DNA from 2 places in the Microbacterium profundi genome. Region 1 is predicted to be linked to the other one. Evidence: predicted binding sites of a transcription regulator. Region 1 holds the regulator's gene; the other holds the start of a gene.
What was found. Region 1 encodes LexA, which represses DNA repair genes until DNA is damaged. Its sites were predicted from a motif close to TCGAACANNTGTTCGA; they were not measured.

Region 1 (4,422 bases):
GCCGCCCAGCACCCGCATGTGCACGGTCAGCCCCGCACCGAACGTGATCGCCTCGAAGACGTGCCGCACGAGTGAGCCGGTGAAGTGGCCGCCGATGAGGTGGTGTTCGAATCCGGCCGGCTCGCCCGAGTGCACGAGGTACGGTCGGCCGCTGATGTCGACGACCGCCTGCGCGAGCGCCTCATCGAGCGGGACGAGCGCGTCGCCGTAGCGGGAGATGCCGGACTTGTCACCCAGGGCTTCACGGATCGCCTGTCCGAGCACGATCGAGATGTCTTCCACGGTGTGGTGCGCGTCGATGTTCGTGTCGCCGGAGGCACGCACGGTCAGATCGGTGAGCGAGTGCTTCGCGAACGCCGTGAGCATGTGGTCGAAGAACGGAACCGAAGTGTCGATGTGGCTCTCGCCCGTGCCGTCGAGGTTCAGCTCGAGCTCGACCGTCGACTCGGACGTGCTGCGGGTTCGGGTCGCGGTGCGGGAAACGCTCATGACGCCGATCATATCGAGGCCAGCGCGTCCAGGAACGCCGTGGTCTCGGCCTCGGTGCCGGCGGTGACCCGCAGGTGGTTCGCGATGCCCACGTCGCGCACCAGCACGCCGCGCTCGTACAGCGCCTGGAACGTCGCCTGCGGATCTGCCACTCCCCCGAACAGCACGAAGTTCGACCACGATTCGTGCGGCTCGTAGCCGAGCGCCTCCAGGGTCGCGGTGATCCGGTCGCGCTGCTCGACGATCTCGTCGACCATGCCGAGCATCGCCGGCGCATTGCGCAGCGCAGCCACGGCCGCCGCCTGGGTGAGGGCGCTGAGGTGGTACGGAAGCCTGACGAGTCGAAGAGCGTCGATGAACGCCGGGTCGGCGGCGAGATACCCGACCCGTGCGCCGGCGAACGCGAACGCCTTGCTCATCGTGCGCGAGACGGCAAGACGGGGGCGACCTTCGAGAAGCGTGAGAGCGGATGCCGCGTCACGAGGCGCGAACTCCTGATAGGCCTCATCGACGACCACGACACCACGTGCCGCGTCGTAGACGGCCTCGATCACGTCGAGGCCGAGCGGCGTTCCGGTGGGGTTGTTCGGCGTGCACAGCATGATCACGTCGGGATCGGACGCAATGACCTGAGCCACCGCGTCCTCGGCGGTGAGCGTGTAGTCGGGCTGACGTTCGCCGGCCACCCAGCGCGCACCGGTGCCCTGCGACAGCAGCGGGTACATCGAGTAGGTGGGCGCGAACCCGAAGACCGTGCGACCCGGCCCTGCGAAGGCCTGCAGGATGTGCTGCAGCACCTCGTTCGATCCGTTGCCTGCCCAGATCTGCGAGGCGTCGACGCCATGGCCGAGGTAGTCGGCGAACCCTTCCCGCAACGTCGTGAACTCGCGATCGGGGTAGCGGTTCACGTCGCGCAGCGCGACGGCGATGTCGTCGAGGATGTCGCTCGCGACTTCATCCGGCACGGGATGGGTGTTCTCGTTCACGTTCAGCGCCACGGCCAGCGGGGCCTGCGGTGCGCCGTAAGGGGTGAGACCGCGAAGATCGTCGCGGAGGGGTAAGTCGCTGAGTGAAGCAGTCACCCTCCCCATGTTAACGGTGAGATCAGTCGGCGTACTCCGCGGGGATCGCGAGCTGCTGCCCGACCTGCAGGGAGCCACCGTTCAGAGCATTGAGCTTCTGGATCTCACTGATGACCGTGCGAGGGTCTTCGGCGGGGGCGACATCTTCGGCGATCGCCCAGAGCGTGTCGCCGGGCATGACCGTCACGGTGTCGAAGCTGACCGGGGTGGACGAGTCACCCGATGCAAGTGCCGAGCCACCGCTGATGGCTGCGAAGCCGATGCCGACCGCGAGTGGGAGCGCCGCGAGAGCGACCAGCAGTCGACGCCCGCGCGTCGTCAGTCGCAGCCGCGTCGCGGCGCCGGTCGCGGTGCGCACGGGAACGACTGCGGGTGCGGTGATGCTGATGGTGCTCATGTGATCTCTCCTCTGCCTCTGGTTGCCTCTGGGCTTTGAGCCGTTTGGCGTAGCGTTCGCATTCGCCGCTCGGCCGGGAGCGGGGAATGCGAAGCTACGTACCGAATGTATATTCGAATTCGAACATCTGTCAAGACTTATTCGAAACCCGTCCTTCGAATCACCCGACACGCTCGAACAGATCTTCCGTTTCGAGGCGTTTCTCGGATACGGTTTCGATATCCACACCACATCACGGACCACAGACATTCGAAGACGAGGGTCCGTGCAGGCGAACATCGGCACCGTGAACGCGCACGAAGGAGCACCCATGAGCGACATCTCCGCACCCGGCCCTGAGGTTCCGCGCACCCGTCGGCGCAAGAACCTCAGCCCCAAGCAGCTGGCGATCCTCGAGGTCATCCAGACTTCGATCGCCAGGCACGGCTATCCGCCGAGCATGCGCGAGATCGGCGACGCCGTCGGGCTCAAGTCGCTCTCGAGCGTCACTCACCAGCTCGGTCAGCTCGAGCTGAGCGGCTACCTGCGCCGCGATCCGGGCAAGACGCGCGCGATGGAGGTGCTCATCGACCTGCCAGGCACGAGTAGTGAGAACCCGGCGGACTCCAGCACTCCCGTCGGCGACGCGGCGATGGTGCCGCTCGTCGGTCAGATCGCCGCCGGCGTGCCGATCACTGCCGAGCAGCAGGTCGAGGAGATCTTCCCGCTTCCCCGCCAGCTCGTGGGCAAGGGCGACCTGTTCATGCTCAAGGTGTCAGGCGAGTCCATGATCGACGCCGCCATCTGCGACGGCGACTGGGTCGTCGTGCGCACGCAGAACACCGCGGAGAACGGCGAGATCGTCGCGGCCATGCTCGACGGCGAGGCGACGGTGAAGACGTTCCGCCAGCGCGACGGACACACGTGGCTCCTCCCCCGCAACTCGTCCTTCGAGCCCATCCTCGGTGACGACGCAGTAGTGCTCGGCAAGATCGTCGCGGTGCTCCGCGCGGTCTGACAGACAGCAAGCGCTGCCGGCTCCGAACGACGACGGTCGATCGGAGCCGCATAGGCTCGAAGCATGCAGCCGTACGGAACCTGGACCTCTCCCTTCCACGCCGCCGATATCGCATCATCAGCGCCGCGAATCGATGGCGCCCGCTTCGTGGGCGACGAAATCTGGTGGGGCGAATCGGTGCCGGCCGAGGGCGGCCGTGTCTCGGTGCGCAGCTCGACAGGGAAGGTGGTCCTCCCCGCGCCGTGGAGCGCCCGATCGCGGGTGCACGAGTACGGCGGCGGAGCGTGGACAGCGGACGCAGGCGGCACCCTGTACTTCGTCGATGCCGGCGATCAACGGGTGTATCGGATGCTGCCAGGCGAGGAGCCCGAACCGTTGACGCCCGCCGGACCGAACCACGGCGGGCTCCGCCTACAGGACGGGCGCCTGCTGGCCGTGCGCGAAAATCTCTCGGTGGAGCCGCACCGGCGGGCGATCGTCGAGGTCCCGACCGACGCATCCGCCACCTCGGACGAGGCCGCGATCCGTGTGCATATCCAGGGCAGCGCCTTCTTCGCACACCCCGCGCTCTCCCCCGACGGGACCCGCATCGCGTGGGTCGAGTGGAGCGGTCGACGGATGCCGTGGCAGGAGGCCAGGCTGTGCGTCACGGAGGTCGGCGACGATGTCTTCGCCGACACACCCGCACGCGCGGCGCTGCAGCCGGAGTGGATCAGCGACACAGAACTCGTATACGCGGACGACCCCACCGGGCGCTGGAATCTCTATCGCCGGGAGATGCACGGCCTCGACGCGGGCGCACCGGAGCCGATCGCCCCGGCCGACTCCGACACCGGCTACGGACTCTGGGTGCTCGGAAACCGCTGGTATCAGCCGCTCGCAGACGGCCGTATCGTCATCGTGCGCACGAACGGTGCGGACGAGGTCGCGCTGATCGAACGCGACGGCTCCGAGAGGCGCCTCGATGTTCCCGCCACCGCGCACGTGAGCATCGACGACGTGTCAGGCACTCGCGTGCTGCTCTCCGGCGGCGGGGCACGCGTGAGCGCAGGCCTCTGGTGCGTGGACGTGGATTCCGGCGAGGTCGAACGCGTACGCGGCGGCCTGCCAGTGGACGAGCGCTGGATGCCGCCGGCCACCCGCATCACCCTCGACGGCGCGAACGGCCCGGTGCATGCCTTCGCTTACGCACCGGCGAACCCCGATGCCACGACGCCCGAGGGCGAACTCCCGCCGTACATCGTCTTCGTGCACGGAGGACCGACCGCGCACGTCGCGGGAGCGGCATCCGCAGCCATCGCGTTCTACACGAGCCGCGGCATCGGCGTGCTCGACGTCAACTACGGCGGCTCGACCGGATACGGCCGCGCCTATCGTGAGCGTCTCGACGGCCAGTGGGGCATCGCAGAGGTCGATGATGTGCTCGCCGCGGCGCGCGGACTCGCGGACTCAGGGCG
Region 2 (4,422 bases), on a different contig from region 1:
ACCATGTCGTTCGGGGTCTCGTCAGCGGCATCGGGGAGAACTCCGTAGCGGCGGCGCACATCGTCGAGCGCGGACTGCAGCACAGCGGGGGCGACGCGCTTCGTGCCGCGCAGCAACTGGCGCAGCACGTGGTTGTGCACGGCTGTGACGAGGGCGGCGAAGCCGACCGCATCAAGCGGGTCGATGCCGGGAAGCGCACTGCGTAGATACTCGTCGAAGAGGCGTTCGTAGCGGAACACGGTCACGATCTCGCGCTCGCGCAGCGCCGGCACCTGCCGGACGACCTGATAGCGCAGGCGGGCGATCTCCGGATCGTGGGCGAAGTGGGCGAAGACGTGCTGGGACGCCTGGCAGACGGCCTCCCATGGATCGCGGTGCCCCTCGGCGAGGAAGGCCCGCACCTCCTCCAGCAGCACTTCGTGGTCGGTGAAGACGACATCCTCCTTGCCGCCGAACTGGCGGAAGAAGGTGGACCGGGAGACGCCGGCCGCTTTCGCGATCTGCTCCACCGAGGTCTGGTCGAAGCCCTGGGCGCGGAACAGGTCGAGCGCTGCGGCGACGACGCCGGTGCGCGGCTCTGCGGACTGATGCATAGCGAGAAGCCTAATGCTGGCGCGCACGTCGGGCTTGCGGGCGGGGTTCAGAACGGTGGTTCGGTGGTGGGGGCGTGAGGTGTCGGCTTGCTTTCATGCCCGGTCGGTGTGATGACCTGAACCGAATTGTCCGGCCGACTGCGGTAGATCGCTCGCGTGAGATGTCGATGCACGTGGTCGCGGGGACACAGCGGCCGGAGCTCGTCGATGTCGGTCTTGCCGCCGCTCGCCCATGGGGTCTTGTGGTCGATGTCGGCGTCTTGAGCGAGGCGGTTGCAGCCGTCTCTGGCGCAGGTGCCGTGTTGCAGGATGAGCCATTCGCGCTGGGCTTGAGTGGCGCGGCGGGAGCGGCGGTCCATGTCCACCACGACGCTGCGGATGGGGTCGATGATCACCCGGCGGAACGCCTTCGCATCGAGGAACAGTTGCTTCGCGGTGAGCGGGTCGATCGGGCCATGACCGACGAACTCGGCCTGCCGCGCCGCGGCGCGGCAGGCCCCGCGTTCGATGGGGATGGTGACGAAGATCTTCGTCTTGACTGCCTTGTCGGTACCGATACCGCGCAACCACTCGGAGCACAGGTCGGCGCGGATCTGATCACGCGTACGGCACTCGTCCGGATGCTTCTGCAGATGCTTGGCCGCGGACGTCAACCGGCGTTTCGCGGCGATCGCCTCGATCGTCGGGATGTACGCCATGAACCAGCTCATGCCGTCCTCATCCTCGTGGACGACCACACGACGCTCGCGCACCTTCCGGCCGTGACGCTCGGCCGCGCCGACCGGGTCGAGCCGATCGACCAGAGTGCGCAACCGGCGAGCGAAGGCCGCCGGCGGACACGACAGCGCCCACTCCGACGCCGCCTGATCGATCAACCGCATCGCCTCACGCTCGAGATCGAGCTCTTCCTCCGATGCACCGAAATCGGCCCGCACCCGTGCCAGAGCGCCGACGGTGCGACCGACGAGATACATCGACACGAACCCGTCCCTGGCCTGCTGCCACAGCAACGGAAGATGCGCCATCGCCTGCTCTGCCGTGAAAAGCACCCCACGCACGTACTCCTCCGAGCACCGCAACCGCAACGCGATATCGAACACCGCCGCACGCTCCGCCTGGCCCAGCGCATCCTTATCCGTCCCACGCACGTACACCTCGGGATTGCGGCGCGCCAGAGCGACAGCATCCGCAATCCTCGCCGACCGCCGCGCCTCATACCGATTCAGATCGACATCCGCACACTGCAGATCATCCAGCGCAGACTCCACGAAGAACGCGGCATCACGCGGCCGGTCATCCACATCGTCGAACCAAGGTTCCATGAATCCAGACTAGTTGAAAAATGCGACTAGCACAATGGTTATGGATAGAAAAAACGAAGATATCTACGAATCCGAGTGGCGAGCGGGTGAGACGGAGCGCTCAGACGGAGGTAGTAGGCTTTAGGACTGGTCGATGTCTCGACATCGAGATACTTTCCGGACCGAGACCCAGTGAAGGAAGCACAGTGGATCTGTACGAGTACCAGGCACGAGACGTTTTCGAGAAGTACGGAGTGCCGGTCCTCCCCGGTATCGTCGCGGACACCCCCGAGGAGGTGAAAGCGGCAGCAGAGAAGCTCGGTGGAGTGGTCGTCGTCAAGGCGCAGGTCAAGACCGGTGGCCGCGGCAAGGCCGGTGGCGTGAAGGTCGCCAAGAACCCCGATGAGGCGTACGAAGCCGCGAAGGCGATCCTCGGCCTCGACATCAAGGGGCACATCGTCAAGCGCGTCATGGTCGCTGCCGGCGCCCGCATCGCCGAGGAGTACTACTTCTCGGTTCTGCTCGACCGCGCGAACCGCTCGTACCTCTCGCTGTGCAGCGTCGAGGGCGGCATGGAGATCGAGCAGCTCGCTGTCGAGAAGCCCGAGGCGCTCGCCCGCATCGAGGTCAACCCGCTGACCGGCATCGACAAGGACAAGGCTGTCGAGATCGCTCGCGCTGCGAACTTCCCCGAAGACCTCATCGAGAAGGTCTCCGACGTCTTCGTCAAGCTGTACGAGGTCTACAAGGGCGAGGACGCGACGCTCGTCGAGGTCAACCCGCTGGTCCGCACCGAAGACGGCGACATCGTCGCGCTCGACGGCAAGGTGACGCTGGACGAGAACGCCTCCGAGATCCGCCACCCCGAGCACGAGGCGCTCGAGGACAAGGACGCCGCCGACCCGCTAGAGGCCAAGGCCAAGGAGTCGGGTCTGAACTACGTGAAGCTCGACGGCGAGGTCGGCATCATCGGCAACGGCGCAGGCCTTGTCATGTCGACGCTCGACGTCGTCGCCTACGCCGGTGAGAACCACAACGGCGTGAAGCCCGCGAACTTCCTCGACATCGGCGGCGGAGCATCCGCAGCTGTCATGGCAGCGGGCCTCGACGTCATCCTCGGCGACCCGCAGGTGAAGAGCGTGTTCGTCAACGTCTTCGGCGGCATCACCGCGTGCGACGCCGTGGCCAACGGCATCAAGGGTGCACTCGAGACGCTCGGCGACACGGCATCCAAGCCGCTCGTCGTGCGCCTGGACGGCAACCGCGTCGAAGAGGGTCGTGCGATCCTCGCCGAATACGCCCACCCGCTCGTGACCCTCGCCGCCACCATGGACGAGGGCGCCGACAAGGCCGCCGAGCTGGCGAACGCCTGATCTTCGACAAGCTCAGATACCGGATTTAAGGAAAAGGATTAGAGAAATGTCGATCTTCCTGAACAAGGATTCCAAGGTCATCGTCCAGGGCATCACCGGCGGCGAAGGCACCAAGCACACCGCCCTCATGCTCAAGGCCGGCACCCAGGTCGTCGGCGGCGTCAACGCCCGCAAGGCCGGCACCGCCGTCTCGCACACCGACAAGGACGGCAATCCCGTCGAACTGCCCGTCTTCGCATCCGTCGCAGAGGCCATGAAGGAGACCGGCGCCGACGTGTCGATCGCCTTCGTCCCCGGTGCCTTCACGAAGGACGCCATGATCGAGGCCATCGACGCCGAGATCCCGCTGCTGGTCGTCATCACCGAGGGCGTTCCCGTCGGCGACTCGGCCGAGGCGTGGGCGTACGCGCAGAGCAAGGACAACAAGACCCGCATCATCGGGCCGAACTGCCCCGGCATCATCACCCCCGGTGAAGCGCTCGTCGGCATCACCCCGGCGAACATCACCGGCAAGGGCCCGATCGGCCTCGTCTCCAAGTCGGGCACTCTGACCTACCAGATGATGTTCGAGCTGCGCGACCTCGGCTTCTCGACGGCCATCGGCATCGGCGGCGACCCGGTCATCGGTACCACGCACATCGACGCTCTCGCAGCGTTCGAGGCCGACCCCGAGACCAAGGCCATCGTCATGATCGGCGAGATCGGCGGCGACGCCGAAGAGCGCGCGGCCGACTACATCAAGGCGCACGTCACCAAGCCGGTCGTCGGCTACGTCGCGGGCTTCACCGCGCCCGAGGGCAAGACCATGGGCCACGCCGGCGCCATCGTCTCGGGCTCTGCGGGCACGGCTCAGGCGAAGAAGGAGGCCCTCGAGGCCGCCGGAGTCAAGGTCGGCAAGACGCCGTCCGAGACTGCTGACCTGATGCGTGCGATCGTCGAAGGCCTGTAACAGCTGATCTGCAACGAGAAGGCTCCGGGTTTCGGCCTGGAGCCTTCTTGCGTGTGTGAATGCTGTGGGTAACTGCCGCGCGGGCGGATGCCACGGCATCCGCCCGTCCTGACGGGTGCGCTAACTTCGGAGAATTGCAGTAACTTCGGAGGCCTTCGGCAGAAGTCGTCCGAGCCAAGCGCGATTCTCCGAAGAACGTGACCGTA

Region 2: JF52_RS0102835 (HNH endonuclease signature motif containing protein) is a predicted target of LexA. The motif match lies at 1,969-1,984, and genes of this name have one in related genera.

What each region holds. Positions count from the first base shown of each region.
Region 1 covers NZ_JPSY01000002.1:397,595-402,016, reverse strand. The annotation lists gene hisB (imidazoleglycerol-phosphate dehydratase HisB) at 1-489, opposite strand, end outside; gene JF52_RS0112470 (histidinol-phosphate transaminase) at 498-1,580, opposite strand; gene JF52_RS0112465 (LysM peptidoglycan-binding domain-containing protein) at 1,594-1,968, opposite strand; gene lexA (transcriptional repressor LexA) at 2,279-2,965, shown strand; gene JF52_RS0112455 (S9 family peptidase) at 3,029-4,422, shown strand, end outside.
Region 2 covers NZ_JPSY01000001.1:605,485-609,906, reverse strand. The annotation lists gene JF52_RS0102840 (TetR/AcrR family transcriptional regulator) at 1-593, opposite strand, end outside; gene JF52_RS0102835 (HNH endonuclease signature motif containing protein) at 641-1,915, opposite strand; gene sucC (ADP-forming succinate--CoA ligase subunit beta) at 2,101-3,267, shown strand; gene sucD (succinate--CoA ligase subunit alpha) at 3,314-4,216, shown strand.